DNA from 2 places in the Aminobacter sp. 01T433 genome. Region 2 is predicted to be linked to the other one. Evidence: riboswitches for the same ligand, from Rfam matches in the RefSeq annotation. Region 2 holds a riboswitch; the other holds the start of a gene.
What was found. A riboswitch is a leader RNA that binds a small molecule or an ion and turns the genes downstream of it on or off. The one in region 2 is predicted to bind thiamine pyrophosphate.
Positions count from the first base shown of each region.

Region 1: another riboswitch for thiamine pyrophosphate. It lies ahead of thiB (thiamine ABC transporter substrate binding subunit); the one in region 2 lies ahead of thiC (phosphomethylpyrimidine synthase ThiC).

Region 1 is NZ_JBFTPR010000005.1:375,190-390,938, reverse strand. It holds gene AC1DLV_RS11250 (helicase-related protein) at 1-1,315, shown strand, start outside; gene AC1DLV_RS11245 (RNA-binding S4 domain-containing protein) at 1,321-1,704, shown strand; gene fdxA (ferredoxin FdxA) at 1,853-2,191, shown strand; gene AC1DLV_RS11235 (CarD family transcriptional regulator) at 2,548-3,132, shown strand; gene AC1DLV_RS11230 (cysteine hydrolase family protein) at 3,880-4,437, shown strand; gene AC1DLV_RS11225 (amino acid ABC transporter ATP-binding protein) at 4,460-5,233, opposite strand; gene AC1DLV_RS11220 (amino acid ABC transporter permease) at 5,230-5,910, opposite strand; gene AC1DLV_RS11215 (amino acid ABC transporter substrate-binding protein) at 6,041-6,814, opposite strand; gene AC1DLV_RS11210 (RNA polymerase factor sigma-32) at 7,061-7,930, shown strand; gene AC1DLV_RS11205 (M48 family metalloprotease) at 7,936-9,405, opposite strand; gene thiQ (thiamine ABC transporter ATP-binding protein) at 9,607-10,332, opposite strand; gene thiP (thiamine/thiamine pyrophosphate ABC transporter permease) at 10,329-11,945, opposite strand; gene thiB (thiamine ABC transporter substrate binding subunit) at 12,091-13,095, opposite strand; TPP riboswitch at 13,140-13,260, opposite strand; gene AC1DLV_RS11185 (thiamine diphosphokinase) at 13,365-14,009, shown strand; gene AC1DLV_RS11180 (ABC-F family ATP-binding cassette domain-containing protein) at 14,012-15,749, shown strand, end outside.
Region 2 is NZ_JBFTPR010000005.1:121,028-136,776, forward strand. It holds gene AC1DLV_RS09840 (ABC transporter ATP-binding protein) at 1-456, shown strand, start outside; gene AC1DLV_RS09845 (LVIVD repeat-containing protein) at 627-2,366, shown strand; gene AC1DLV_RS09850 (F0F1 ATP synthase subunit A) at 2,445-3,194, opposite strand; gene lpdA (dihydrolipoyl dehydrogenase) at 3,483-4,880, opposite strand; gene AC1DLV_RS09860 (dihydrolipoamide acetyltransferase family protein) at 4,885-6,198, opposite strand; gene AC1DLV_RS09865 (alpha-ketoacid dehydrogenase subunit beta) at 6,201-7,214, opposite strand; gene AC1DLV_RS09870 (thiamine pyrophosphate-dependent enzyme) at 7,217-8,452, opposite strand; TPP riboswitch at 8,639-8,755, shown strand; gene thiC (phosphomethylpyrimidine synthase ThiC) at 8,873-10,690, shown strand; gene thiO (glycine oxidase ThiO) at 10,687-11,676, shown strand; gene thiS (sulfur carrier protein ThiS) at 11,660-11,857, shown strand; gene AC1DLV_RS09890 (thiazole synthase) at 11,860-12,633, shown strand; gene AC1DLV_RS09895 (thiamine phosphate synthase) at 12,630-13,235, shown strand; gene thiD (bifunctional hydroxymethylpyrimidine kinase/phosphomethylpyrimidine kinase) at 13,205-13,978, shown strand; gene fghA (S-formylglutathione hydrolase) at 13,995-14,828, opposite strand; gene AC1DLV_RS09910 (glutathione S-transferase family protein) at 14,924-15,571, opposite strand; gene AC1DLV_RS09915 (Rieske 2Fe-2S domain-containing protein) at 15,582-15,749, opposite strand, start outside.

The DNA.
Region 1 (15,749 bases), 250 kb from region 2:
CGAGAATTTCGGCCTGATCAATCGCCGCGACATCGCCGAAGAGGTGAAGTCGCTCGACCAGGAAGGTCGCGCGGCACTGCGCAGGCTCGGCGTGCGCTTCGGCGCCTATCATGTCTTCGTGCCCGCGCTGATCAAGCCTGCTCCGTCGGGCCTGGTCACGCTGCTGTGGGCGCTGAAGAATGACGGCAAGGACAAGCCAGGCTTTGGCGATGTCGTGCACGCGCTCGCCGCTGGCCGCACCTCGGTCGTTATCGATCCGACCTTCGACAAGACCTTCTACAAGCTCGCCGGCTTCCGCAATCTCGGCCGTCGCGCCGTGCGTGTCGACATTCTGGAGCGTCTTGCCGACCTCATTCGTCCCGCGCTTGCCTGGAAGCAGGGCACGGGCGCGCGTCCGGATGGCGCTTATGACGGCAGCTCTTTCATCGTCACGCCACAGATGATGTCGATCCTCGGCGCCACCGGCGACGACATGGAAGAGATACTCAAGGGCCTTGGCTATCGCGCCGAGCCTAAGCCGGCCGTCGAAGTCAAGGAAAAGCTCGAAACGATCGACACGGTTGCCCGCGAGGCTGTCGCTCGGGCACTTGCTGCAAAGGCGGCTGCTGCCGCTGCCAGCAGCGAAGAGGTCTCCGCCGAACCCTCCGGCGAGACGGCCGAAACCCCTGAGCAGGCTGTTGCCGACAACAGCGAACAGGCGTCCGAGATCGAACAGGTCGAGCCGGCATCCGAGGTGGCCGTCGAGCAGGTCGAGGCAATTGGCGAAGCTGCGGCTGAAGTCGCAGCCGAGCCTGAAGCTGCGTCCGAGCCAGAAGTGGCCGCGGTTGTCGCTGAAGCTCCCGCTGCTGAAGCAGCTCCGGCGGAAGCTGCAGTAGCAGAAGCCTCCGAGGCTGCAGAAGAGCCCAAGCCCATCTTGCTGTGGCGCCAAGGGCGTTTCGAACAGCGTCCGCGTCATCGCCAGGACAACCGTCCGCGTGGCGGCCAGCGTGAGCCGCGTGCTGCTGGTGCCGCAGGCGCTCCCGCCGCTCGTCAGGGCGAAGCCAATCGCAGCCGTGAAGGCGGCGAAGGCGGTCGTGACAACGGCCGTCCGCGCTTTGATCGCAAGCCCGGCGGCAAGCCGCAGGGCGAGGGCGGTCGTCCCGAAAACCGTGGCCGTGGCGAACGGCCGCAAGGCGAGAAGCATGGCGGTGATCGCGGTGGCTTCAAGGGCAAGCCAGCCTTCCAGCCGAAGCCGCGCGAAGAGCGTCCGGTGCGCATCGATCCCGATTCGCCCTTCGCCAAGCTCGCCGCGCTGCGCGACCAGCTCAAGAAGTAAACGCCTTGGCCGGCGAGGGAAGACAGCGCATCGACAAGTGGCTGTTCTTCTCGCGCGCGGTCAAGTCGCGCTCGCTTGGCGCCAAGCTTGCCCAGTCAGGCGGTGTCAGGAGCAACGGCCAGAAGCTCGGCCAGGCCTCCGACATCATCAAGACAGGCGATGTCCTGACCATCACGCTCGACCGCCGCATCCTGGTCTACAAGGTGTTGCTGCCGGGCGAGCGGCGCGGGCCGGCCGAAGAAGCGCGCAAGCTCTACGAAGATATATCGCCTGTTCCGACGCCCAAGGACCAGGCACCGCCCGACGCCAGGCCACCGCTGCGCGAGGCTGGAAGCGGCCGTCCGACAAAAAAGGAAAGGCGCGCCACCGACCGCCTGCGCAATGAGTGACGCAAAGGCTTTGGAGTCGTCGCACTCAAGTTGAGAAATCCGTTCCGCCAACTGCCTTCTGCGCGCAATGGCCGCCCTTGCAACGGGTCTTTAAAGGGGCTACCTCACCGACAAAGATACAAAATTACGGGAAGTCCCGGAGCCTGCCATGACCTATGTCGTCACCGACAACTGCATCAAATGCAAATACATGGATTGCATCGAGGTTTGTCCGGTCGACTGCTTCTATGAAGGCGAAAATATGCTCGTCATTCATCCCGACGAGTGCATCGACTGCGGCGTGTGCGAACCGGAATGCCCGGCAGATGCGATCAAGCCCGACACCGAGCCGAGCCTCGACAAATGGCTGCAGATCAACACCGAATATGCCGACAAATGGCCCAACATCACGGCCAAGAAAGAGCCGCCTGCCGACGCCAAGGCGTTTGATGGCATCGAAGGCAAGTTCGAGAAGTACTTTTCGCCGGAGCCTGGCGAAGGCAACTGAGAGCTGTACCGCCCTAAAAGGCGGTAGATCGTTGGATTGAGCGCCACCGCCGACTCTTGACGCGGCAGATTTTCGCGTATCCACCAAAATCTTGATTCTTCCGACTTTTTGTGTTAGAGCTACGCCAACATGCCGATGACACAACGTCGATCTATGGCGCGAAGCCTTAATCACTGAAAGGTGACAACCCCAATTCGGACCAGAGTAATCTGGACCCGGAGGCCGCTGCTTTAGCGGTTTACCGGTCCAAGCTCTCCGGTTGGGGGTCGATTGTCGTGCGGCACAAGGTCACGTGAGTGACATCCTCGTTCAGCCGGCCTCGGCGGGCCGGTGTTACAAGAAGGAGTTCAGGGCGTATGGCAACTTCCATCCCGCAGAAGAAATCCGCAGCACGTCACGGTTTCAAGACCGGCGAGTATATCGTCTACCCGGCGCATGGCGTTGGCCAGATCGTTTCCATCGACGAGCAGGAAGTGGCGGGACACAAGCTCGAGCTTTTCGTGATCGATTTCCAGAAAGACAAGATGCGCCTCAAGGTGCCGGTCGCCAAGGCGACCACCATTGGCATGCGCAAGCTTTCCGAGACCGACTATGTCGAGCGTGCCTTGAAGGTCGTGCAGGGCCGCGCCCGCGTCAAGCGCACCATGTGGTCGCGCCGCGCGCAGGAATATGATGCGAAGATCAATTCCGGCGACCTGATCTCGATTGCTGAAGTTGTGCGCGACCTCTACCGCGCCGACAATCAGCCGGAGCAGTCCTATTCCGAGCGCCAGCTTTATGAAGCAGCGCTCGACCGCATGGCGCGCGAACTCGCAGCCGTCAACCGTCTGTCGGAAACCGAGGCTGTCCGTCTTATCGAGACCAACCTCAACAAGGGTCCGAAGCGCGGCACCAAGGCCGACAATGAAGAAGCCGACGCAGAACAGGAAGTTGCTGCCTGATTTGGCTATTCGCTGAAATTACGAACAACCCGGCCAATGGCCGGGTTTTTTGTTTGTGGCGTGAGGGGCTGTGTGGCGCAACTGAAGTGCTGTGCGTCGGTGGGTGCGCCTGGGGTGCGTAGAACGTTCTGCTACGCGCGTGGGCACTTGGTCTGTTGCACGCCGCAGCGTTCGTTGGGTGCCACAGCCTCCGTTGGAGCGATGCCGGCATGTCCGGATCGTCGCCACAATGGAGTCCGATCACGGCATGGATCCCCGGGTCTGCGCAGTTCGCTGCGCTCCTGCTTGCCCGAGGATGACGAAGGCATAACGGGCTCGCGGCCAATCGCGGACGTCGGAGATTGGCAACCAGCGTCGATGGTCCTTGCTCGGTTGCCAGTTTGACCGCCGGTCGTCTTGCGCCGGTGGTTATGCCCGCCCGTCGTCCTACCGACCGTCATCTTGCCCGGCTATCGCCAGAAGTTTCTGCTAAGCGCCAATCTTGGAGATTAGCTGAAGGTCAAAGTGTCTTCGTCATCCTCGGGCAAGCAGGAGCGCAGCGAACTGCGCAGACCCGGGGATCCATGCCGTGACCGGGCCACAGTGACGACGGTCCAGAAGGTGAGCCATGCCGTGACGTTGCAACCGTGGCGACGGGTCCAGAAGGTGAGCTTCGCCCACCGGGCGGTTTGTTGCGGATGCCTCTACTGAGCCGAGCCGTTTTGCTGTATCCGAGGCTAAACATGGCCGCTTCGGGACAGACAGCAGATGAGTGCAGCGCTTCTTATCATCGACGTGCAGAATGCGATCCTGAGGGGCAAGGGCACCCTGGATCGGCAGCCGCTGCTGGAGGCTGTGCTCGACGATACGATAGGCAGATTGCGCGACCTCCAGGACAAGGCGCGTTCGGCAGGCGTGCCGGTTGTCGTCATCCAGCATGACGGTCCCGCCGGGCACCGGCTGGCCGTCGGCACAGAAGGTTGGGCAGTCCGGCCGGAGCTGGCCCCTAGGGACGGTGACGTTCTCGTTCACAAGGCGAGCTCGGACTCGTTTCACGAGACGGACCTCGGTGCCCGCCTCGACGAACTGGGTATCTCGCACCTCGTCGTCGGCGGCTGCATGACCCAGTTCTGCGTCGACACGACGGTGCGTCGCGCCGTTTCGCTCGGCTACGATGTCACGCTTGTTGCTGACGGTCACACGACCGCCGACACGGCAAATCTTGCCCATGCCGACATCATCGCCCACCACAATGAAACGCTCGACGGTTTTGGCGCCGGCGATGCCGTGGTGGATGTCCGCCTGGCGGCGGAGATCTCGTTCTGACCATCGCCTGGCGCGGCGAGTCCTAGCCTTCGCCGCCTTTGCCGTGCTCGTGTTGATGCGTGATGGTCGCGATGAAGCGCTTGGTGCGCTCGTGCTTGGGGTTGCCGAAGACCTCGCTCGCCGGGCCTTTTTCAACGACCATGCCTGCCTCGAGGAAAACCACCTCATGAGCGATCTTGGACGCCAGGCGCAGATCGTGCGTGGCGATCACCATGGTCGTGCCCTCCCGCGCGAGCTGGCCGAGCACATCGACCACCTCCTGGGCGAGTTCGGGGTCGAGTGCTGACGTCGGCTCGTCGCACAAAAGCACCTTCGGTTGCGGCGCCAGCGCACGTGCGATTGCCACGCGCTGCTGTTGGCCGCCTGACAGCGTCGCTGGCCACGCATCGACCTTGTGGGCCATGCCGACCTTTTCGAGCAGAGCCAGTGCACGTTCCCGCGCCTTCGCTTCCGGCCATTTCAGTACGGTCACCAGGCCTTCCATGACGTTTTCGATCGCCGTGCGATGGGGGAACAGCTGGAAGTTCTGGAACACCATGCCGGTCTGGCGGCGAAGCTGCTGGATCGCCTTGGTCGCAACCTTGATATCGGGGCGGAACTCAATCGTGTCGTCGCCGATGCGCACAGTACCTGATGTCGGGATCTCCAACAGGTTGATGCAACGCAAAAGCGTGCTCTTGCCACCGCCCGAGGGGCCGACAAGGGCAGTCACGCTGCCTTCCCTGATGTCGACCGAAACGTCCTTCAGGACCTCATTGTCACCGAAGCGTTTGACGATGTGGGACAGGCCAATCATGTCCGCGCCTCCAGGAAGCCACCATAGCGGTTGAGGCGCTTTTCGAGCCTGACCTGCAGCGACGACAGCACCGAGCTCATCGCCAGATACAGTATGGCGGCTTCGACATACAGGATCAGCGGCTCATAGGTCGTGGCGACGATGCGCTGCGCTGCCTGAAACATTTCCGGCACGGTGATGGCGGCGGCAAGCGACGTGTCCTTGACCAGCGAGATGAAGGTGTTGGACAGCGGCGGCACTGCCACGCGTGCCGCTTGCGGCAGGATCGTCCGGCGCATCGCCTGGGACCAGGTCATGCCGATCGAATAGGCCGCCTCCCATTGCCCCTTGGCCACCGAGCTTATGGCGGCGCGGATGATTTCAGAGGAATAAGCGCCGACGTTGAGGGTGAAGCCGATCAGGGCGGCCGGGAAGGCGTCGAGCACGATGCCGACGCTCGGCAGGCCGTAGAAGATCAAAAATAGCTGCACCAGAAGCGGCGTGCCGCGGATGATCCAGACATAAAAGCGCACAATCGCCGACAGCCACCACGGGCCAAACAGGCGCGCAAGTGCTGCACCTAGCCCGACAGTCAGGCCGAAGGCGAAGGAGAGAAGTGTCAGGGGTGCTGTGAAGACGAGTGCTGCCCACAACAGGGGGCCAAGCGACTCCAGCATCAATTGCAGCCAATGTGGCAAGATGAATGCTCCCTCCCCATAACAAACTTGCCCGGAAAATCGCAGATTTTCCGGGCAAGTTCATGGGAAAAATGAGAGGTGGAAAAATGAGCGCCTTTCAGGCGGGTTGGCGCCGTCTGGTCAGCGTCGGCTACTGCGAGACATCCGTGCCGAAATAGGCTTCGGAAATCTTCTTGTAGGTGCCGTCGGCCTTGATCTCGGCCAGCGCCTTGTTGATCGCCTCGACGAGCTCGGGCTCACCCTTGCGCACGATCACGCCGGAGTAATCGGCCTTGGCCTCTTCGGCGACGATCTTCACGTCGGCATCGGGCTTGTGCTTCTTGAAGTCGAAGAACGACAGGGAGTCGTTGATGGTCGCGTCAGCACGGCCGTTGAGCACCAGCTGGATCGACTGGTCGAAGCCGTCGGTGCCGACCAGCGTAGCGCCATTGGCCTCGGCGATCTTGCCGAAATTGCTGGTCAGCGACTGGGCCGACTTCTTGCCCTTGAGATCGGCGAAACCCTTGATGTCCGCGTTCTTGCCGCTGACGATCAGCACAGCTTTCGAAGCGATGTAGGGCTCGGAGAAGTCGTACTTTGCCTTGCGAGCCTCGGTGATGCCGACCTGGTTGATCACAGCGTCGTAGCGCTTGGCGTCGATGCCGGCGATCAGGCCGTCCCACTTGCCTTCGAGGAACTCGGCCTTGACGCCGAGGCGCTTGGCGATCTCGCGGCCGATCTCGACGTCGAAGCCGACCAGCGCGCCCGAGGCGTCGTGATAGGTGAAGGGCGCATAGGTGCCTTCGGTGCCGATCTTGAACACGCCGGCGGCCTTGATCTCATTGAGGTTTTCACCGGCATGGCCAGCACCTACAGCGGCGATCTGGAGCGTTGCGGCAACGGCCAGCGATTTCAACCAGTTCATTTTACATGATCCCGAATTTGAGCCGGCCAAAGGCCGGGTGCGTTGTGATTGGATGCAATCTCGCAGAAGCGGACGTTGAAGATAAGGAATGAGATTTCAAGTATATGGCAATCGTAGAATTTGAATCTACAGGTAAGGCCTCGACCTGAGCCCCGGGAACATTCGCCAGAATTCCGCGTTGATAGCCTTGCGGGGCAGCGCCGCTAAACGCCGCCCGGCTGCTGCTCACGAGACAAGGGGCGAAGCATGTATATGGACCGGGCGGGTTTGGCCGGCGAGCAGATGATGCTGAGGGCAGCATCGCGTGCACCTTATCTGGAGCGCGGGGAAGAACTCGAACTGGCGATCCGCTGGAAAGAACAGCACGACCAGGACGCACTCAACCGCATCACCACGGCCCATATGCGCCTGGTCATCGCCATGGCTGTCAAATTCAGGCGCTATGGCCTGCCGATGGGCGACCTCATCCAGGAAGGGCATGTCGGCCTGCTGGAGGCTGCCGCGCGTTTCGATCCCCAGCGCGAAGTGCGCTTTTCAACCTATGCCACCTGGTGGATCAGGGCATCGATGCAGGACTACATCCTGCGCAACTGGTCGATCGTCAGGGGCGGCACCAGTTCGGCCCAGAAGTCGCTGTTCTTCAACCTGCGACGCATGCGCGCCCGCCTTGCCCAGGGTGGCGGCCCGCTCGGCAATACGTCTGCCTATCAGGAAATCTCGGTAGCGCTTGGCGTATCGGAAGCCGATGTCGCGATGATGGACATGCGCCTGTCGGTGCCCGATAGCTCGCTCAACGCGCCGCTCAACGATGACGGCGATTCTGGCGAGCGGATGGACTTGCTGGTGTCGGACGATCCCTTGCCCGACGAACTCGTCGGCGAAGCAATCGACATCGAGCGGCGTTCGGGCTGGCTGCATGACGCGCTTGGCGTTCTCAACGCCCGCGAGCTGCAGATCATCGAGGAGCGCCGGCTGACGGAAGAAGGTGCTACGCTCGAACAGCTCGGCACCTCGCTTGGCATCTCCAAGGAGCGGGTGCGCCAGATCGAGACCCGCGCGATGGAGAAATTGAAATCGGCCCTGGTCCGGCAGAACTCGGCGTTCCTGCCGGCCTGAATCCGTTACCGGTCGGTGACGATCTTGACCTTGTCGCCGGCCGACACCGTAGCGCCCGGCGCCATCGCGTTCAGCACCCTGAACAGATCGAGCTTGCGGTCGACGCCGATCATGCTGGCGGCGAGCGATCCCATCGTCTGGCCCGGCTGGACGGTGACGACGCGGATGCGCAGCGGCTTGAGCGCGGCTTTTTCCGCAGCGGTCATCACGTGGAAGCTGGAGCTGACCGAACGGGCGACCGTTTCGAGCGTGGTGCTGGCGGTCGGCGCTGCCGTCAGCAGGCGGTAGACCTGCGCGCCGTTGCGGATCACCACGATGTCGAACTTCCAGCCTTCAGCGCTGGCGCGCGCGAACGCGGCCTCATTGCCGTTGATGTTTTCGGCGCGCACGCTTGCCGGATCGAGCCCCGCCACCCAGCCGCTCTTGATATAGTCGGACAGTGACAGCTTGGCGTCGATGGTCACACCGTCGAAACGGATGGCGGTGTTATCAGGGCCTGTCGCGGTGACGGCGGCTGCGGTGTTGTCGATGATGAATCCCTGCGGCACCGAAAACGAGATGCCGAGCTTCGGATGCAGGAAGGTCGTGCCGCGGACGTAGCCTTCGTCAGGCGTGTCGCCGAACAACAGCCCATCTATTCCCGCCAGGAAAGAATCGCGGTCGCGGGTGCCAATGCCTGGCGCGCCGAACTGGCGGGCGTGGCGCTGGGCGAGGTCGATGCGCTGCGGCGCGTTGGGATGGCTTGCCAGGAAGTCGAGGCTGGCGTCAGTGGCGCCACTGACCGCGCGCAGGTCGGCGTAGGCGGCCATCGACTGCAGGAACCGGCCGGCGGCAAATGGGTCGTAGCCGGCCTGGCCGCTCATCTTGATGCCGATGCCGTCGGCTTCCAGTTCCTGGTTGCGCGAGAACTGTGCGAGCCTGAGCTTGCCGCGGATCAGCGCCGCCTTGGCGGTCGGGCTTTCGCCGAGCACGTCGGTGACGACCTTGGTCGCCAGCACTTCCTCGGCTTCCTTCTGCTGGCGCTGGATGCCGTGATTGGCGGTGACGTGGCCCATCTCATGCGCGATGACCGCTGCCAGTTCGGCCGAATCATTGGCCAGTGCCAGTAGCCCGCGCGTTACGTAGAGATAGCCGCCGGGCAGGGCGAAGGCGTTGACGTTGGGCGAATTGAGGATGGTGATGCGATAGGTCTGGTTCGGGTTGCTGGAAACCGTCGTCAGGGAGCCGACCACCTTGGCGACCATGCGCTCCAGCTTGGGATCGGAATACTCGCCGCCATAGGTCGCCAGGATGCGCGGATGCTGGGCCTTGGCGATCTCGGCGAGCTTGTCGTTGCGGGTGACGTTGTCGACCGTCACCGGATTGTTGGACGGCTGGAACCCGGATTCGCGAATGTCGGAGGTGTTGAGCATCTGGCAGCCGGAGACAAACGCCGACAGCGCCACAGCGATGGCTAGTCGCGTGTAGCGGGGCATTTTCGTCTCGATCAGTCCGTCGCGGCAGATGGGCAGAGCTCGCGTCCTTTCAGTTTCCTTCGGCGGCAGGCGAAGCAGATGCCGGCCCGCGTCCCAAGGACGTAGCCAGACTCAGCGAACCAACACAATAAGGCCATTACCGCCAATATGGCGATTTGGCTGTAAATTATGTCCGCTTCCGGGCAACTCGGCGTGATCGTGTCATCGCCGTTCACTACCGATATAGTGTCGGAACGCCTCAGGTCCAGAATTGGCAAAGAAATCCGCAGTCTTTCCCGTCGCAGCCACCGTCCCAAACTCCACGAAAACCATGTTTTCGGCGAGTTTCCGCGCATCTTCGGGCTGGTGTGTCACGAAAAGCACGGTCATGCTGCGTTCTGATTGGACGCTTGCCACAAGGTCGAGCATATCGTCGCGCAACGCTGGTCCAAGCGAGGCAAAGGGTTCATCCAGCAGGAGAATCGGGCGATCGCGCACCAGGACACGGGCAAGCGCAACACGTTGGCGTTCGCCGCCGGACAGCTCTCGCGGCAGGCGGTTTTCCATGCCGGCAAGGCCGACGCGCGCGAGCGCTGTCACAATATCCTGCCTGTCAGTGGCGCTCAGCCGAAGCGCCGGCGAACGCCCCAGGCCGACATTCTTGGCAACGTCGAGATGGGCGAACAGATTGTTTTCCTGAAACACCATCGACACCGGCCGCTCGGCTGGCGGCGCCGGGGTCAGATCCGCACCGCCAATCAGCACGCGGCCCTCACGCGGGGTCTCGAAGCCAGCAACGAGATTGAGCAGTGTCGATTTGCCGGCACCGCTCGGTCCCATGATCGCGGTGATCTCGCCGGGCGCGAAGTCGACGTCAAAGCGCACCATGGTGTCGCTGTAGCTGAACACCACCTGGTCGAGGCGCACCGCCGCACGTGTCGAGGTCATTTCGAAGTCTCCCTGCCGAGGCGGTCGGCGAGCATCATCAAGGCAAGGCACAACAGCCCAAGCATCAGCGCCAGCCCAGCCGCATCGTCGGTGCGGTAGCTGCCCATGCGGGCGAGCAGAAGATAGGGCAAGGTCTGCACCGCGTCGCTGCCGAACAGGGCAATGACGCCGAGATCGCCGAGCGACAGTGCCATGGCAAAAGCGAAGGCGGTGGCTAGCGGGCGACGCAGCACGGGCCAGTCGATCAGCCGCAGCCTGCTCCAGCCTGATATGCCGAGTTGGGCGCATAGCCGTTCGTGGCGTTCGCTCGCCGCGTCGTAAGCGGGGCGGATAGCGCGGACTGCAAAAGGCATCGCCATCACCGCGTTGACGGTGACGACCATGAACGGCGCCAGCGCAAACACATCGACCGACTGCCGCACGAGCACGAACCAGCCGGCACCGATGACGATCGGCGGCACCACCAGCACGAAACCAGCGCCGGTGTCGGTGAACCGTTCGAGCAGCGTTTTCTTGTCGCTCAACCGGCCGCCGGCCAGTGCCCGGCGCGCCATGACCAGCGACAGCGCAAGTACGGCGGCAAGTGTCGCCGACAGCGTGGCCAGCACGATGCTGGTCAGCGTCGCGCGCTGGACCGAGGCCTCGCCGGCGAGACGGCCAAGATCGGCCTTGAGCCCGGAAGCGACGGTCGCCAGCATGGGGCCACCGACGAAGACGAGGGCCATGAGGATCACCGCGACGTTGAGCGCTTTTTCGCCCGCCTTGGCCTGGATGTAGTTGCGCCGTGCGACGGGAAGGTTGGTGTCGCCGGTGGTGTTGGCGCCGAGCCGCATCAGTGCGATGACCACGACGGCAGTCAGCGCGATCTGCAGCAAGGTGAGGGCTACCGCACGTGCGGGATCGAAGTCGAAGCGCAGCGCTTGGTAGATCGCCACCTCCAGCGTCGTTGCGGCTGGTCCGCCGCCCAGCGTGAGCACGATGGTGAAGGATGTGATGCACAGCATGAAGACTAGCCCGGCGATGCCGGGCAGGGCCGCGCGTATTGCCGGCCATTCGATCAGGCGGAAGCTTGCGCGCGAGCCCATGCCGAGCTGGCTCGCCAGCCGCCACTGGTCGGTCGGCACCGTGTGCAGCGCTTCGAGGATCAGCCGTGTCGCAAGCGGCAGGTTGAAGAAGACATGGGCAACGAGGATGCCTGACAAACCGTAGATGCCGGGCCATGTCGCGCCGGTCAGCGCCGCGAGCGGTTCGGCGAAATAGCCGGCGCGGCCATAGAGCGACAGGATGCCGAGAGCTGCAACGATCGCCGGCAGTGCCAGCGGCACGGCGAACAGGCGCAGGATCAGTCCACGGCCGGGAAATTGCGGGTGCCGTGACAAAGCGCGTGCGACGAGGATCGCAGGCACGACCGAAAGCAGCGTCGACAACAGCGCTTGCCACAGCGTGAAGCGGGCGACACGGAATAGATAACCGTCGAACGCGGCCGCGGCACCTTCAGGGTTGCGCACGGCTTCGATGCCAAGACCGGCAAACGCCCCGCCGATCAGCACGCCGATAGCGACGAGCGCTGCGATGCCGGCGATGATGCGGGGGTCGGAGGTGGATCTGGTCAAGGCCGCGCTGCCCCTCACCCTTACCCTCTCCCCGTAAACGGGGCGAGGGGGGCGCGGGCGTTGCCGCTTGTGCCTTCTCCCCGTTCACGGGGAGAAGGTGCCGGCAGGCGGATGAGGGGCGGCATAGCCATCTCGGACGACCGTCTTACTTGCTCATCACGCCGAGCCATTCATCAACCCAGGCCTTGCGGTTGGCAGCGACTTCGTCGGCGCTGAACAGCAGCGTCTTGGCCGGCTTCACCAGCCTGTCGAAGGCCGGGTCGAGCGGCTTTTCGGTCTTGCCGGCCGGCAGCATCCAGTTGGTCTCGGGCACCACGTCCTGGAAACCTGGGCTCGTCATGAAGGCCATGAACTTTTCCGACAGCGGGTTCTTGGCGCCTGTCGTGGTGATGCCGGCGACTTCGATCTGGAGATAGTGGCCTTCCTCGAAGGATGCCGCCTGGTAGCGCTCGGACTTGTCCGCGACCATGTGGTAGGCCGGCGAGGTCGTGTAGGACAGCACCATCGGCGCCTCGCCCTTGGTGAACAGGCCGTAGGCCTCGCTCCAGCCCGGCGTCACGGTCAACACGCGGCCCTTGAGCTTGGCCCAGGCTTCCGGTGCCTTGTCGCCATAGACCGACTTGACCCACAACAGCAGGCCGAGGCCCGGCGTCGAGGTGCGCGGGTCCTGGATGGCGATCTTCTGTTCGGGATCGCCCTCGACCAGTTCCTTCAGGCTCTTGGGTGGGTTCTTCAGCTTCTCGGTGTCGTAGACCACGGCGAAGTAGCCATAGTCGTAGGGCACGAAAGTGTCGTCCTTCCAGTCGCCAGGAACCTTGACGTTTTCGCCGACAGCGCCGTGCGGGGTAAACAGGCCGGTCGCCTTGGCTTCGGCGGTAAGGTTGGTGTCGAGGCCGAGAACGATGTCGGCCTTGGTCGAAGCGCCTTCGAGTTTCACGCGGTTGAGCAGTGCGACGCCATCGGCCACCGAGACGAAGTCGACCTCGCAGCCGCATTCGGCCTCGAAGGCCTTCTTGACCTGCGGGCCGGGACCCCACTCCGACGTGAAGCTTTCATAGGTGTAGACGGTGAGCTTGCCTTCGGCGCTTGCGGGAAGGGCAGCGGCGGCAAGCGCCAGGGCCGAGGTCAAGGACAGCAAGATCGTGCGCATCGGCGCCTCCTTCATTGGTGTTGAAAGGGAATTTGAAGCGCCGGGCGTCCGAAGCATCTAATCCCTCCGCCGGTACAAACCGGATCAGGTTCAGCGGGTTGGCTGGATTTCCCCATGCCTCTCAGCCAGCGCGTGTGAACGCGTCGGGCACCCCGTTAGAGCGGTTCCACAAATAGGGCCGTGCCGCAGGCCACGCAAGCGGTAGTTTGCCGGCCCAGCACCATGTCTCGGCCTTCCGTTTCCGTTGCTGGACTGGTAATGCGCTTGCCATGACCCGGTTCACCATACTCCTTGGCGGCGAGCTTTTCCGCACCCCGCTCGTCGACCGTCAGGTCGCGGGCAGCCGTGTCATCGCGGCCGATGCCGGAATTCGCCACGCCGCCACCTTGGAACTGATGCCGGAGCTGTGGCTTGGCGACTTCGATTCCGTGCCTAGCGAGGTCGATCCGCGCTTTGTCGACCTGCCCCGCGAGACCTTTCCTCAAGACAAAGACAAGACCGACGGCGAGCTTGCTATCGCGGCGGCGCTCAAGCGTGGTGCGACGTCGCTGGTGCTGGTCGGTGCCTTTGGCGGCCCGCGTGCCGACCATGCTTTCCTCCATCTGGCTCTCGCGCTGAGGCTTGCCGAGGCAGGCACCGAAGTGATCCTGACCAGCGGGCGCCAGGAGGCGCATCCGCTTTTGCCGGGAACGATGAGCTTCGACTATGCCAGCGGCACGCTGTTTTCCCTGCTCGCCTTCTCCGCGCTGTCCGGCCTCTCCGAAGAGGGCGCCAAATGGCCGCTCGACCGTGTTGATGTGCCGTTCGGCTCGTCGCTGACGCTATCCAACGAAGTGCGGGGCACCTTGCGTGTCTCGCTCGGCAGCGGCCGCGCGCTGCTTTTCGCCCATCCCTTTCCTGCTTCGGAATTCTGAACATGGCGCCACCGCTTCTCAATCTTGACGGCATCCGTCTGACTTTCGGTGGCACGCCGCTGCTTGACGGTGCATCGCTGTCGGCAGCTTCGGGCGACAAGATCGCTCTGGTCGGGCGCAACGGGTCGGGCAAGTCGACGCTGCTCAAGATCGCTGCCGGGCTGGTCGAACCGCAGGATGGCGAGGTGTTCCGCCAGCCGTCGGCGACGATCCGCTACCTGCCGCAGATGCCCGACATGGACGGCTTCGCCTCGGTGCGCGCCTATGTCGAGGCCGGTCTAGGGCCCGCGGATGATCCGCACCGCGCCACCTATCTGCTCGACCATCTTGGCCTCACCGGCGAAGAGTCTCCGGCCGACCTGTCGGGTGGCGAGGCGCGGCGTGCCGCCCTTGCCCGCGTCATGGCGCCTGAACCCGACATCATGCTGCTCGACGAGCCGACCAACCATCTCGACCTTGCCGTCATCGAATGGCTGGAAGAGGAGTTGATCCGCACCTCGTCTGCGCTGATCGTCATTTCGCACGACAGGCGTTTCCTCGAACGCGTCAGCCGCAATACGGTATGGCTCGATCGCGGTCAGACGCGCCGGCTTGACCGTGGCTTTGCCCATTTCGAGGAATGGCGCGACCAGATCCTGGAGGAAGAAGAGCGCGAGCAGCACAAGCTCGGCCGCCAGATCGTGCGCGAAGAGCACTGGCTGCGCTATGGCGTGACCGCGCGGCGCAAGCGCAACATGCGCCGGCTCGGCGAATTGCAGACGATGCGCCAGAGTTTCCGCGGCCATCGGGGGGCTGAGGGCGTGGCGACGATGCTGGCGAGTGAGGCGGCCGAATCCGGCAAGCTGATCATCGAGGCCAAGAACATCGACAAGGCTTTCGGCGACCTCGTCGTCGTCAAGGACTTCTCCACCCGAATCCAGCGCGGCGACCGTGTCGGCCTGGTTGGGCCAAATGGTGCCGGCAAGACGACGCTGCTCAAGATGCTGACCGGCGAGCTTGAGCCCGACGCCGGCACGATCCGGCTTGGCGTCAATCTTGAGATTGCGACCCTCGACCAAAAGCGCGAGGCTGTCGATCCGCACGAGACGCTGTCGAGCTACCTGACCGACGGGCGTGGCGAAAACCTTGTCATCAATGGCGAGCAGCGCCACGTCGTTTCCTACATGAAGGACTTCCTGTTCAAGCCCGAGCAGGCGCGCACGCCGGTGCGCGAGCTCTCCGGGGGCGAACGCGCCCGGCTGATCCTGGCGCGCGTGCTGGCACGCCCGGCCAATCTACTTGTGCTCGACGAGCCGACCAACGATCTCGACATGGAGACGCTGGAACTTTTGCAGGAGCTGGTAGCTGGTTTTGCCGGCACCGTCATCCTTGTCAGCCACGACCGCGACTTCCTCGACCGCACCGTGACCAGCATCATCGCGCCCGACGGCGAAGGCCGCTGGATCGAATATGCCGGTGGTTATGCCGACATGCTGGCCCAGCGCGGCGGCACCAAGCTCGACGACCGAAAATCGCGCAAGGCCGCCAACGGCCAGGCGTCGGGCGGTCGCGGCGACCCCGAGACGCCTAAGGCGGCGCCGAAAAAGCTGTCGTTCAAGCAGAAATTCGCGCTCGAAAACCTGCCCAAGAAGATGGAAGCGGTGACCGCGTCGATCTCGCGTCTGGAAAACCAGATCGCCGACCCGGCCTTTTACGAGCGTGACCCGCATGGCTTCCAAAAGACCATCGCTGCCCTCGACA
Region 2 (15,749 bases):
GGCGGCCAGCGCCAGCGCATCTGCATCGCCCGCGCCTTGGCGCTGCGGCCGAAGCTGATCATCGCCGACGAGAGCGTCTCGGCGCTCGACGTGTCGGTGCAGGCGCACGTGCTGGAATTGCTGAAGGAACTGCAGCGCGAATTCGGCGTCGCCTATTTGTTCATCTCGCATGACATGGCGGTAGTGGAAAACATCTCCGACCGAGTCGCGGTGATGTATCTCGGCCAGATCGTCGAGATGGGCACGCGCGACCAGATTTTTGCCAATCCGCGCCATCCCTATACCAAGCGGCTGATCGAGGCCGTGCCGGTTCCCGACCCGGTGCAGCGCCGTGCCCGTTTCGCACGCATGGACAGGGAAATCCCAAGCCCGGTTCGCAAACTCAGCGACGAGCCAAGGAAGCTTGTGCTCGAGGATGTCGGCGGCGGCCATCTGGTTGCGGCATCGGATGCATGACGGGCGGTGCCATGCCAACGCCACCTGCTATGCCAGGTCATCATATCAGGATGCGAAGAATTCACTTCTCTGACTGACCGAACTTCCCTCAACTGACCAAGCTGCCATCGGCCCGATGCGAGGAACGCGGGCCGGCAGCCAAATAGAGTCAATCGGGAGGGGAAGACCTCATGACACCTAAGATGATTGCAATCAGCTGCTCATTCCTGGCGCTGACGGTCAGCGTGGCTGCCGCCGAAGACTGGGAATCCAAGGTGCCGACCGAGATCAACATCACCGACCCCTATCTCAAGCAGTGGCATGACCTGACCTACGACAAGGCGCCGCCGGCGCCCGTGCCTGGCAAGGATTATGGCATGGACGCGGCCACCGGCACGTTCGTGGCACCCCGCGCCACGCCCTTGGGCGAAGCGCCCAATTTCCCCGGCCAACTGGATAACTGGGACGACAAGACCTACAGCCAGAATGTCGAAGAGATCGCGTTCTATCCGCATGTCAGCTCGCCCTGGCACGCCTGGCCCGATGTCGCCGACTTTAACGGCAAGCGCTACATGTACGTGCACGATCGGGACTACATGCGCGTGCTCGACATCACCGACCCGGCCAAGGCCACTGTCGTCTATTCCAAGGGCGGGGTGTGGGGGCCGGAAGGCTCCAGCGAGGATTGGGACGCAAAGACCGTCCAGGACTATTTCGGCGGCATCACCATCGCCTGGAGCGAGAAGCTCCAGAAGAACGTCGTCGTCGCCTCCTACGAGATTGGCCGCTTCGGCATTTTGGACAACAAGCGGACCCAGCCCGATATCGTGGAATCGCTGCGCAAATACAATTCGCTCAAGGGCTTCAAGGTCTATGAGATGAACGGGCCGCTGCCCAGCGACTGGAAGCTGATCGCCACGCGCACCACCGACACCAAGAATCCAAACGCGCCAATCGGCCAGCAACAGGGGTCGGGCTCGCTCGATGCGCCGGCATGGTTCGGCGGCAAATACATGTACCTGTCGGCCGCACCAGATGATTCCTACGCGCTGACCGAATATCCAGACTATCTGCACTCGCCCGGCTATCAGGTGTGGGACATGTCGGACCCGGCCAACCCGGTCTTCGTCAGCCAGGTCAAGGTGCCGGGCCAGGTGGTCGGCAACAAGGCGAGCGAGAACGCCTATCTGATGAACCCGCGCGCCGGAAACCGCACCTCGTGGATGGGTTCGCGCATGCCGCCATTCCTGCCGACACCGGTTGAGAAGGGCGGCAAGATCGCCTTCGGCGCGATGGGCGGTCTCGGGCTCTACACTTTCGACCTCTCCAACCCCGACAAGCCTGAGATGCAGGGGCATGTCGGCATCGCGCCTAGCTTTGCCGGCACCGAATTCGACAATGTCGACACCTCCCAGTACGCGCGCACCGGTTATGTCTTCGCCAACGGCTATCCGATGAACTCGAACTGCTACGAGCCCTACAAGGATGTGCTGGTGATCGACGCCAAGGATCCGGCCAAGCCGGAAATCGTGGCAACCCTGCCGCGCCCGACACCGCCCAAGGACGCGAAGTTCACCGATTTCTGCCAGCGCAAGGGCAGTTTCGGGCCGAAGCGCTCGGGCACGACGCACCAGCCAGGCCATGGCCGCGACGGGCTCGTGCCATATGCCTTCTACAATGCTGGTCTGCAACTCTTCGACGTGAAGGACCCCGCCGATCCCAAGATCGCCGGCTATTTCGTTCCGCGTTTCCCGACAGACAAGGAGATGCCGGAATACACCTACGACAATGCGACTTTTGCGGTGTTCACCGAATATGACCGCAACATCATCTGGCTGTTTGCCATCAACGGCGTCTATGCACTGAAGACGCCGCTGCTGGGCGAACCCAAGATGGGCATGAGCGACAAGATCTGGCCGCCGCGCGACTGAGACCGGCTGATATAGCCCTCATTCCATCAACCCCGGCTTTGCGCCGGGGTTTTTGTTTTCAAGTGACTTGCGCCCTGATCAATGGCCGGGATGCAGCGCGTCGTTCAGATACATGCAGGTCAGCATGGTGAAGATATAGGCCTGGATCACCGCCATCAGAAGTTCGAGCCCGGTGAGCGCGACCGTCATCGTCAGCGGCAGGATGGCTGCGAAGATGCCGAGGGTTCCCATGCTGCCGAGACTGACCACGAAGCCGGCGAAGACCTTGAGCGTGATGTGGCCGGCGAGCATGACGGCGAACAGACGCACCGAATGGCTGATCGGGCGCGAGATGTAGGAGACGATCTCGATAGGCACGATGATCGGCGACAAGAGCAGCGGCACACCGGAGGGCATGAACAGGCGGAAGAAGCCGAGGCCGTTCTTCCAGATGCCGTAGATCGTGACCGTACCGAATACCAGCATAGCGAAAGCGAAGGTCACAATGATGTGGCTGGTGACCGTGAACGCGTAAGGGAACAAGCCCGCGAGATTGGCGATCAGGATGAAGACAAACAGCGAAAAGACGAGCGGAAAGAACTTCATGCCGCTCTCGCCCGCATTGTCGCGCAGCGTCTTTGACACGAACTCGTAGATCAGTTCGGTGATCGACTGCAGGCGGGAGGGCACCAGCGCTCGGCCGCTCGTCGAAAGCATGAGGAACAACCCGCCGAACACCACGGCCCCCACCATGTAAGCGGCAGAGTTGGTGAAAGCGAATTCCTGCCCCGCAAACTCGAAGAGGGTGAAAATCGGCTTGATTTCAAATTGTTCTATTGGTCCGGCCACAGTGCCTCTCCGGTCGGTTCGATTGGTGATGCGAAAGCGCGCGCACCGGAGCCATATCCGGAAGCCAAAATTGACCAAGCGTGCCTACGGCCCGCCAAAAGCGGTTCCGCAACTTTTTCGCGATTTTTGAGATGAGATTCGGTCGAGGTAGCAATTATTGGCGCCATCTTTTGGATGGGGCCGTCCCCGAGCGTTCAAGGCACTGGTCGTCCAGTGCGTGGGCTTGTTAGCGTAAGCGGCACGCCACGGCAAGGTACGAGGTGACGCGGCGCAGGGCCGCGTCACAGATTAGATATGCAGCGCGTGGCCCAGCGTGCGCAACGCGGCCTCGAGGAAAGCCTCGCTCTGGGTCGGATGGGCATGGATGGTGCCGGCAATATCCTCCAGCCGTGCGCCCATCTCGATGGCCAGGCTGAAGGCCGCCGACAGCTCCGAAACGCCAGCGCCGACCGCCTGGATGCCGAGCACCAGATGGTTGTCAGCACGCGCAACGATGCGGACGAAGCCGTCCTCGCTCGCCAGTGTCATCGCCCGGCCATTGGCCGAGAACGGGAACTGCGCCGACTTGATCTCGATGCCGAGATTCTTGGCTTCGTCGGGCGAAAGCCCTGCCGTGACTATCTCCGGATCGGTGAAGCAGACAGCGGGGATCGAGCGCTTGTCCCAGCTTCTTTTGTGGCCAGCGACGATCTCGGCGACCATTTCGCCCTGCGCCATGGCGCGGTGCGCCAGCATTGGCTCGCCGGTGACGTCGCCGATAGCGTAGATGCCGCGCATCGAGGTGCGACACTGTTCGTCGATGCGGATGAAACGGCCGTCGCGATCGAGGTCGATCGCTTCCAGCCCCCAGCCTTCGACAAGCGGCTTGCGGCCCACGGTGACAAGCACCTTGTCGGCCGCGATCTTCTGCTCGCTGCCATCGGCGGCCTCGACCAGAAGCCCATCGCCCTTGGCGCTCATTCCCTTGGCCTTTGCACCCGTCATCACCTTGACGCCGAGAGCTTCCAGACGCTTGGCCACAGGCCGCGTCAGTTCGGCGTCATATTGCGGCAGGATACGCGGCAAGGCTTCGACCACTGTGACGTGCGAGCCAAGCTTGGCGAAAGTGGTGCCAAGCTCGAGCCCGATATAGCCGCCGCCAACAACGGCAAGCGCAGCCGGCACCTGCTTGAGCGCCAGAGCTTCGGTTGACGAAATCACCTGCCCACCGAAGGGCAGAAACGGCAGTTCGACCGGCGCGGAACCCGTGGCAATCACGATGATTTCAGCGCGGATCACCTGCAAGCCGGTCTCGGTGTCGACTTCGACGGTCTTGCCGTCGCGAAAGCGCGCCCAGCCCTGCACCGACTTGACCTTGGCCTTCTTGAGCAACCCAGCCACGCCACTGGTCAGGCGGCCAACGATACGATCCTTCCAGGCGACGGTCTTGGCAAGGTCGAGCACCGGCGCCGATACGCTGATGCCGAACGGACTGGTGCCTCCAGCCATCTCGGAGACCTTGAGATACTCATCCGCTGCATGGATCATCGCCTTGGAGGGGATGCAGCCGACATTGAGGCAGGTGCCTCCGGGCTTGGCCGCTTCGACGATCACCGTGTCGATGCCGAGCTGTCCGGCGCGAATGGCGCAGATATAGCCGCCGGGACCGGCGCCGATGATGAGAAGCTTGCAGGAAATTTCCTTCATCGCCTCAGCCTTCCATGAAGATCATTGCCGGCGCTTCGAGCAGCGCCTTGATGCGCTGGACGAAGACCGCCGCGTCCCATCCGTCGATGACGCGATGGTCGAAGCTGGAGGAGATGTTCATCATCTTGCGGGGCACGAACTGGGTGCCGTCCCACATCGGCCGCACCATGATCTTGTTGACGCCGACGATCGCCACCTCTGGGTAGTTGATAACGGGCGTGGTGGCCACGCCGCCCATCGCGCCCAGCGAGGTGATGGTGATGGTCGATCCGGTCAGTTCCTCTCGCGTCGCCGTGCCTGCCTTGGCGGCATCTGCGAGGCGATTGACCTCGGCGGCGCAGTCCCACAGGTCGCGCGCCTCGGCATGCTTGATCACGGGAACAACGAGCCCGCCCGGCGTCTGCGCGGCCATGCCGATATGAACGCCGGCATGGCGCATGACGATACCGGCATCGTCGTCGAATAGCGCATTGAGCTGCGGCTGCTCGGCAACCGCCTTGACCAGCGCCCGCATCAGGAATGGCAGCAGCGTCAGCTTCGGCCTGTCCGGCTTTTTCGAAGCGTTGAGCTTGGCGCGCAGTTCCTCCAGTGCCGTGACGTCGATTTCTTCGACATAGGTGATGTGGGGAATGCGCGACTTGGCCAGCGACATTTTCTCGGCGATGCGGCGGCGCAGGCCGACGATCTTGATCTCCTCGACCCCGGTCTTGGCCTGCAGGCTAGTTGCTGCCGGCTGTGCCCCGCGCGAGGCAAAAGCGTCGAGGTCTTCATGCGTGACGCGGCCAGCGGGGCCAGTGCCTGGGACCTGACGCAGATCGATGCCGGCTTCCTTGGCGCGTAGGCGGACAGCGGGCGAAGCAATGGGGCGTTCGCCTTCCGGTCGCGGCAAGCCAACGGTCGCGTGCGGCGCCGTCTTGAGTGCAGCGGCCGGCGCGGGAGCCTTCACAGCGGGTGCTGATTCGATTTTCTTAGCCGGCTCAGAAGTTGTTTCCGCGGCGACAGTTGCCGCAGCGTCTTTGCCCTCGCTCTTGGCCGGAGCGGGTTCTTCGGCAGGCGCCGTCTCAACTGGCGCATCACCAGCCACCTTGATCCGCACGATCGGCGAGCCGACAGCGACAGTGTCGCCGATTTCGGCACCGAGCCAGCTGATCTCGCCATCGACCGGGGACGGTATCTCGACCGTCGCCTTGTCGGTCATGACAGCGGCAAGCACGGCGTCCTCGCGGACGAGGTCGCCGACCTTGACGTGCCACTCGACCAGTTCGGCCTCGGCCACGCCTTCGCCTACGTCGGGAAGCTTGATGACATGTTCGCCCATGCTCAGGCCTCCATCGTTTCGATCAGGGCTTCGCCGACCCGCTTCGGGCCGGGGAAATAGTCCCATTCTTGCGCATGCGGATAGGGCGTGTCCCAACCGGCGACGCGGGCGACAGGCGCTTCGAGGTGGTAGAAGCAGTGCTCCTGCACAAGTGCCGCAAGCTCGGCGCCAAAGCCCGAAGTCAGTGTCGCCTCGTGGACGATGACGCAGCGGCGGGTCTTCTTGACCGAGGCGACGATGGTGTCGAGATCGAGCGGCAACAGCGTGCGCAGATCGATCACCTCGGCGTCGATGCCGGTCTCCTCGGCTGCCGCCTGGGCGACATAGACCATGGTGCCATAAGCGAGAACGGTCACCGCCGACCCCGGCCGGCGGATCTCCGCTTTGCCGAGCGGTGTGGTGTAATGCCCCTCGGGCACCTCGCCGAGCTCGTGCTTCGACCATGCTGTGACCGGGCGGTCGTGATGGCCGTCGAAGGGGCCGTTGTACAATCGTTTCGGCTCCAGAAAGATCACCGGATCTGGGTCCTCGATCGAAGCAATCAGCAGGCCTTTGGCGTCGAGCGGGTTGGACGGCACCACCACCTTGAGGCCGGAAACGTGGGTAAACAACGCCTCCGGGCTCTGGCTGTGGGTCTGGCCGCCAAAGATGCCACCGCCTGTCGGCATGCGCACGACGATCGGACAAGTGAATTCGCCATTGGATCGGTAACGCAATCGTGCCGCTTCCGAAACGATCTGGTCATATGCTGGATAGACGTAGTCGGCGAACTGCACCTCGACACATGGCTTGAGCCCGTAGGCCGCCATGCCGATGGCGGCACCAACGATGCCGAGTTCGCTGATCGGGGCGTCGAAACAACGCGAACGGCCGTACTTCTGCTGGAGGCCTTGCGTGCAGCGGAATACGCCGCCGAAATAGCCGACGTCCTCGCCGAAGACGACGACATCGTCATCACGCCCCATGGCGACGTCCATGGCGCTGCGGATGGCTTCGATCATGGTCATGCGCGGCATCGCTATACCCCCGCCTTCTGGCGCTGGCGCCTGAGATGCGGCGGCATCTCGGCATAGACACCCTCGAACATGTCGCGTGTCGACGGCTTGCCGCCGGCATGCAGGGTGCCGTGGCTTTCGGCTTCCTTCTGCGCGGCGATGACGGTTTCGAGTATTTCGGCCTCGGCCTGCTTGTGGCGCTCGTCCGACCACAGCCCACGCTTGATCAGGTGGTTCTTGAGCCTGATCACCGGATCGCCCAGCGGCCAGGCGTCGGACTCGGTCTTGGGTCGATAGGCAGAGGGATCGTCGGAGGTCGAATGCGCGCCGACGCGGTAGGTGACGTATTCGACCAGCGTCGGGCCGAGATTGCGGCGCGCGCGCTCGGTCGCCCATTTGGCGACCGCATGGACGGCGAGATAGTCGTTGCCGTCGACACGCAAAGCCGGAATGCCGAAGCCGAGACCGCGCGCGGCGAAGGTGCCTGAGCCGCCGCGGGCGATGCCCTGGAAGGTCGAGATCGCCCACTGGTTATTGACGATGTTCAGGACGACGGGTGCCTTGTAGGTCGAGGCGAAGACAAGCGCTGCGTGGAAATCGCTTTCCGCGGTCGCACCGTCGCCGACCCAGCCAACGGCGATCTTGGTGTCCCCCTTGATCGCCGACGCCATCGCCCAGCCGACAGCCTGGATGTACTGCGTCGTCAAATTGCCTGAGATCGAAAAGAAGCCGTGCTCCTTTGAGGCGTACATCACCGGCAGCTGACGGCCCTTCAGCGGGTCACGCTCGTTGGAATAGATCTGGTTCATCATTTCGACCATCGGATAGCCGCCCGCGATCAGCAGGCCGGCCTGGCGGTAGGTCGGGAAATTCATGTCGCCGGGATTGAGCGCCTTGCGGAAAGCGCAGCTCACCGCCTCCTCGCCCATATGCTGCATGTAAAACGAGGTCTTGCCCTGGCGCTGCGCCATCTGCATGCGCGCATCGAAAGTGCGCAGCGTCACCATGTGGCGAAGGCCTTCAAGCTGTTCCTCGTCGGTCAGCGTGCCGGCCCAGGGGCCCACCGCGTCGCCCTCGCGGTTGAGCACGCGGATGATCGAATAAGCGAGATCACGGATGTTGCGCGGGTCGACGTCGACCTCCGGCCGCATGACCGATCCGGCCTTGGGAATGGGCACATTGGAAAAGTCGGGCGTCCCGCCCGGCCGAACCTCGGGCTCGGGCACGTGGAACTTGAGTGGCGAGGGATTGTCCGTCACGGATGTTCCTCCTGTCTCGCGCGCAGGCCAACTGGTCCTCCCTGCGCGGCAGACAATTTATGTCAGTAACGCTGACCTATTATCCGATCGCTTTGAAAACCGCAATGGCCGTCCGGGGCGAGTTTGGCATTGTCGCGACAATATCGAAAGCCCGGTTGACAGAAGGCCCGTTCCGCGCTCATCCTTAAGGCTCACCAGGGGGGTCCCGACAAGGGGCTGAGATACTGCTAGCTCGCGCAGCGCAGTGACCCGTTGAACCTGATCCAGTTCACACTGGCGTAGGGACGGTGCGAGGCTTCGCGGGTCGGCTTCTTCCGGCATCGGCATTCGAGCAAACGCTCGAAGTCCCTTAAGCAAGGTCTCACCTCCTCCTCATCGCACGAACTGGGTCTCCATTGCATCAGAGCAAGGAGGCTCACCATGAATGCCCTGACCCCGACCGTCACAACAGGCGCGCTGCCAGCCTCGAAAAAAGTCCATAAACCGGGTCTCATCCATCCCGGCATTCGCGTGCCGATGCGCGAAATCTCGGTGCATCCAAGCGCCATGGAGCCGCCGGTCACCGTCTATGATTCGTCCGGTCCCTACACCGACGCAAACGTGAAGACCGACATTGAAGGTGGCCTTGTCAGGCTGCGTGAAGAGTGGGTCTTCGCCCGCGGTGACGTCGAACGTTACGACGGCCGCACCGTGAAAGCCGAAGACAACGGCTTTGTCTCGGGCGAAAGGCTGACGCCGGAATTCCCCGTCCGCAACAAGCCGCTGCGCGCCACCGGCGGTCGCGCCGTCACCCAGCTCGGTTATGCCCGTGCCGGCGTCATCACCCCGGAGATGGAGTTCGTCGCCATCCGCGAGAATCTCGGCCGCCAGCAGCTGCGCGAGAAGATGAAGCGCGACGGCGAGAGCTTCGGTGCCGCCATCCCAGACTTCGTCACGCCCGAATTCGTCCGCGACGAGGTTGCGCGTGGCAGGGCGATCATCCCCTCCAACATCAACCATCCCGAGAGCGAGCCGATGATCATCGGCCGCAACTTCCTGGTCAAGATCAACGCCAATATCGGCAACTCGGCCGTGACCTCGTCGATGGCCGAAGAGGTCGAAAAGATGGTGTGGTCGATCCGCTGGGGCGCCGACACGGTGATGGACCTGTCGACGGGCCGCAACATCCATAACATCCGTGACTGGATCATCCGCAATTCGCCGGTGCCGATCGGTACCGTGCCGCTCTACCAGGCGCTGGAAAAGGTGAGCGGCGTTGCCGAGGACCTGACCTGGGAGATCTACCGCGACACGCTGATCGAGCAAGCCGAGCAAGGTGTGGACTATTTCACCATCCATGCCGGCGTTCGCCTGCCCTACATCCATCTGACCGTCGACCGGGTCACCGGCATCGTCTCGCGCGGCGGCTCGATCATGGCAAAGTGGTGCCTGCATCACCACAAGGAGAGCTTCCTCTACGAACATTTCGAGGAAATCTGCGACATCTGCCGCACCTATGACGTCGCCTTCTCACTCGGCGACGGCCTGCGCCCCGGCTCGATCGCCGACGCCAACGACGCAGCCCAGTTCGCCGAACTGGAGACACTGGGCGAGCTGACCCAGATCGCCTGGGCCAAGGACTGCCAGGTGATGATCGAGGGTCCCGGCCATGTGCCGATGCACAAGATCAAGGAAAACATGGACAAGCAGCTGGAGGTCTGCGGCGAGGCGCCCTTCTACACACTCGGGCCTTTGACCACCGACATTGCGCCCGGCTACGACCACATCACCTCGGGCATTGGTGCCGCAATGATCGGCTGGTTCGGCACGGCGATGCTTTGCTACGTCACGCCTAAGGAGCATCTCGGCCTGCCCGACCGCGACGACGTCAAGGTGGGCGTCATCACCTACAAGATCGCGGCCCATGCCGCCGATCTCGCCAAGGGTCATCCCGCCTCCAAGGTCAGGGACGACGCGCTGTCGCGGGCACGCTTCGAGTTCCGCTGGGAGGACCAGTTCAACCTGTCGCTCGACCCCGACACCGCCCGATCCTTCCATGACGCGACCTTGCCCAAGGAAGCGCACAAGGTCGCGCATTTCTGCTCGATGTGCGGGCCGAAATTCTGCTCGATGCGGATTTCGCACGACATCCGCAACGAGGCGCGCGCGGCCGGCATGGCGGCGATGGCGGAGAAATTCCGCGATGGCGGCGACCTCTATATGGCGGTCGAAGGAACGGAGGCAGCTGGCCAGTCATGAGGGTCCTGGTCAGGGGCGCGGGCGTCACCGGTCTGACGCTCGCCCATGAGCTGGTATCGCGCGGTGCAAGCGTCACGGTCGTCGAGCAGCGACGTCAGATCGCCGGCAATGCCTCATGGCAAGCCGGCGGCATGCTGGCCCCATGGTGCGAGCGCGAGAGTGCTGAAGCAACGGTACTGACCTTGGGCAGGCAGGCGGCGGATTGGTGGGACGCCGCCCTGCCTGGCCATGTCGTGCGCAACGGTACGCTGGTGCTGGCGCCGGCGCGTGACACCGCCGAGCTCGACCGTTTCAGCAGTCGAACCTCTGGCCATGTCTTGGTCGACGGCGATGCCATCGCTGCGCTCGAACCAGACTTGGCAGGTCGGTTTTCGCGCGGGCTGCTTTTTGCCGAGGAGGCGCATCTCGATCCGCGCCAGGCATTGCTCGGCCTCAAGGAAAAGCTGATCGAGATGGGCGCGCATTTCGCGTTCGGCTACGGTGCGACGCAGACGCCTGGCACCGTGGACCTCGAGGTCGATTGTACCGGCATGACGGCGAAGCGCCCAGACCTTCGCGGCGTGCGCGGCGAAATGCTGTTGCTGCGCACATTGGAGGTCTCGGTGTCCCGGCCGGTGCGGCTGCTGCATCCCCGCATCCCGGTCTACATCGTGCCGCGCGCCAACAATCATTTCATGGTCGGCGCAACAATGATCGAAAGCGATGCCAGCGGCCCGATCACCGCACGTTCGATGATGGAACTGCTCAACGCCGCCTATGCGCTGCACCCGGCCTTCGGCGAAGCCGAGATCGTCGAGGCGGGTGTCGGTGTTCGTCCGGCATATCCGGACAATCTTCCGCGCATTGAGCATGACGGCAACAGGCTCTGCATCAACGGCCTCTATCGCCATGGCTTCCTGCTCGCGCCTGCCATGGCCATGCAAGCGGCCGACCTCATGCTCGGTCACCAAGACAGCAAGGAGCTTGTCGATGAAGCTCATCATTAACGGCGAAAACCACGAGGTGGCCGCTGCAACCCTCGCCGCGCTGTTGGCCGAACTCGACTACGAGGGCGGCTGGCTTGCCACCGCGCTCAACGGCGAGGTCGTACCCGCACAAGAGCGCAACGGCTGCGAACTCTCCGAAGGCGACCGCATCGAAATTCTCTCTCCGATGAAGGGTGGGTGATCATGCTGAAGCTCTACGACACCGAAGTCTCGTCGCGCCTCTTGCTCGGCACGGCACTCTACCCCTCGCCCGCTGTCATGGCCGATGCAGTGAAAGGCTCACGAACCGACATTGTGACCGTTTCGCTGCGTCGCGAGACTTCGGGCGGACGGACGGGCCAGAAATTCTGGTCGCTGATCCAGTCGCTCGGCGTTCGCGTGCTGCCCAACACCGCCGGCTGTCATTCGGTCAAGGAAGCGGTGACGACGGCCAGAATGGCGCGCGAAGTGTTCGCCACCAACTGGATCAAGCTCGAGGTCATCGGCAACCACGACACGCTGCAGCCAGACGTGTTCGGCCTCGTTGAAGCAGCGAAGATTCTGGCGTCGGATGGCTTCGAAATCTTCCCCTACACGACAGACGACCTGGTCGTCGCCGAACGCCTACTCGACACCGGCTGCAAGCTTTTGATGCCATGGTGCGCGCCGATCGGCTCCGCGCGTGGCCCGCAAAACCCTGATGCGCTGCGCAGCCTGCGCGGACACTTTCCCAACGTGCCGCTGATCGTGGACGCCGGCATCGGCCGACCGTCACATGCGGCAGCCGTCATGGAGCTGGGCTACGACGCCGTGCTGCTCAACACCGCCGTCGCCAAGTCAGGCGATCCCGTCGCCATGGCCGCAGCCTTTGGCAAGGCGGTCGAAGCTGGCCGTGAGGCATATCTCGCAGGCCCGCTCGAACCGCGCGACATGGCCGTTCCTTCCACCCCCGTCATCGGCATGGCAGCATTCTCATGAAGCTCGACCCGTTCTATCTCATCGTCGACTCCGCCGCCTGGATCGAGCGGCTGGTGCCATCAGGCGTCAAGCTCGTTCAGTTGCGCATCAAGGATATGGGCGCGCCCGAACTGCGCCGCGAAATCCGCGCCTCGAAAGCTGTCTGCGAGCGCCATGGCTGCCGGTTGATCGTCAACGACTACTGGGAAACGGCCATCGAGGAAGCTTGTGATTTCGTCCATCTCGGCCAGGAGGACCTTGCCGACGCCGACCTCAAGGCGATCCGCAAGGCCGGACTGAAGCTCGGCCTCAGCACGCACGATCCCGCCGAGCTCGAAACAGCGCTCGCCGCCAAACCCGACTATGTCGCGCTCGGGCCGATCTATCCGACCATCCTCAAGGCCATGAAATGGGACCCGCAGGGCCTCGACCGCATTGCCGAGTGGAAGCGCCGCGTTGGCGACGTGCCGCTGGTCGCCATCGGCGGCCTCAACATCGAGCGCATCCCAGGTGTCTTCGCGCAGGGCGCCGACAGCGCTGCAGTCGTCACAGACATAACGCTCAATGCCGATCCCGAAGCGCGGACGCGCGAATGGCTGGCCGCGACGGCCGCATGGCGATGATCCCGCATGTGCTCATCGTTGCCGGCTCGGATTCGAGCGGTGGTGCGGGTATCGTCCGCGATGTCGAGACCGTATCGGCCTTTGGCCTGGGTAGCTGTGTCGCCATAACGGCAGTGACGGTCCAGACGCATCAGCGCGTCGAACGGGTCGAACAGATGCCGCCCGACCTCGTGGCCGACCAGATGCGCTCAGCCTTCGCTGCGAACCCCGTCGCGGCGGTCAAGATCGGCATGCTGGGAACGGCGGCAACGATAGATACCGTCGCCTCGGTACTGGCGAGCAGCCTGCCGGTGCCCGTCGTGCTCGACCCTGTGCTGGCCTCGACCTCGGGCCGTCAGTTGCTCGACGAAGACGCTATCGACACGCTCAAGCGCAAACTGTTTCCGCTTTGCACGCTGGTTACACCCAACCTGCCCGAACTGGCGCTGCTCAGCGGCCTTTCCCTAGCCACGGGTGAAAGCGACGTCGTCAGGCAGGCCGAAAAACTGTTCGACGCGGGCGTACCCGCCATTCTCGTCAAGGGCGGCCACGCAACGGGAGCGACTGCGACGGACCTGCTGCTCCAGCCGGACCGCGAACCCGTCCGCTTTGACGCGTCGCGCATCGCGGTCGCTATGCGCGGCACCGGCTGCATGCTCGCAAGCGCGATAGCGGCACATCTGGCACAATATGAAACGCTGGAGATCAGCGTCAGCAAGGCGAAGCGCCATGTCTTCGCCAAGCTGCTTGCGTCAAAGCCGTGAGAGCAACTTTCGGTGCTCAGCCAAGCCGTGCAGCGTGCCACCTCAGATGATGGTCCATGAAGGTCGAGATGAAGTTGTAGGAGTGGTCGTAACCGTCCTGCATGCGCAGGGTGAGCCCGATGCCGGCCTTCTTGCAAGCTTCATCGAGCAGCCATGGCCGCAGGCCTTCCTGCAGGAAGCTGTCGGCCGAACCCTGGTCGACCAGGAATTCCGGGAAACGCTTGCCATCTTCAATCAGCAGTGTCGTGTCATATGCGCGCCACGCAGCTTCGTCCGAGCCAAGATACTTCTCCAGCGCCGGCTTCGACCAGCCAGCGGTCGAGGGCTGGGCGATGGGTGCGAAGGCCGAGCAGCTCTTGAAGCGCTCTGGGTTCTTCAGGGCGATGGTCAGCGCACCATGGCCGCCCATCGAATGGCCAAAGATCGCCTGGCGCGACATGTCGGCGGGGAAGTTCGCCGCGATCAATGCCGGCAGCTCCTCGGTGACATAGGAATACATGCGGTAGTTCTTGGCGAAGGGCTCCTGCGTGGCGTCGACATAAAAGCCGGCGCCCGAGCCGAATTGCCAATTGTCCTTTTCGTCCGCCACGCCTTCGCCGCGCGGGCTTGTGTCGGGGCAGACGATCATCAGGCCGAGTTCAGCCGCGAGGCGGCGGTACTCGCCCTTGTCCATGACATTGGCATGGGTGCAGGTCAGACCCGAGAGATACCACAGCACCGGCACCGGGCCATCCTTGGCCTGTGGCGGCACGAAGACGGCAAAGGTCATGTCGCAGGCGCAGGCCTCGGAAGCATGCGAATAAACGCCCTGGACACCGCCATGCGACTTGGACGTGGAAATGGTCTTCATCAGCTCTGCCTTCTCGTCAAACAATCTCGCCCCGGGCATAGCGGTCGGGCATGGCACTCGCAACCTAGGACCAAACGAAAGGTGTCGGCGGCTATTCAAGCCGCCTTGGCAGGCCCTGCCGGGAATATCCCCGACATGACGGTAAAACCCTTGATGCGTTTGACACGATCACACCAGCGTCGGATCGCCGGATAGTCCTGTCTTGATATACCGCCTTCTTCCGACAGCATGATGTAGGGGAAGCAGGCAATGTCGGCGATCGTCGGCTGTTTTGCCGAGCAGATCCAGTCGCGCCCCTCCTGTTCGCCGAACCACAAATGCTCATCGAGGATGCGGAACAGCCGATGCGCGCCGGCCCGTGCCGCGTCAATATCGAAGTCGTAAAACAGCGCGTCATGCAGGCGCGCGGCAGACGATGTCGAGGTGATGCCGTCGGCAAAGGCCAGCCACTGGCTGATCTCGCCGAGAAGCGCCGGATTGTCGCGCGCGTACCATGTGCCCGCAGCGTCATATTTCGAGGCGAGGTAGACAAGGATCGCCTGGGCGTCGCGCAGGATGAGGCCCTCGTCATCGATAACCGGCAACTGACCGAGCGGATTGATCTTGAGGAACCATTCCGACTTGTGCTCGCGGCCGGGATAGAAGTCGATCGGCACCGTCTTGTAGTCGACGCCGAGCATGCCCATCAGCAGGCGCAGCTTGTAGCAGTTGCCCGACAGTTCGTAGTCATAGAGCGAAATCATCGGGGAACTCCTAGAGATCGAGGACAAGCCGCGCCGACTTGGCACGCGACACGCAGGTCATGATCTTGGTGCCGGACTTGCGCTCGGCATCGTTGAGATAGACGTCCTGATGATCGGGCTCGCCTTCGATGACGGTGGCAAGGCAGGTGCCGCAAGCGCCCTGCTCGCAGGACGACGG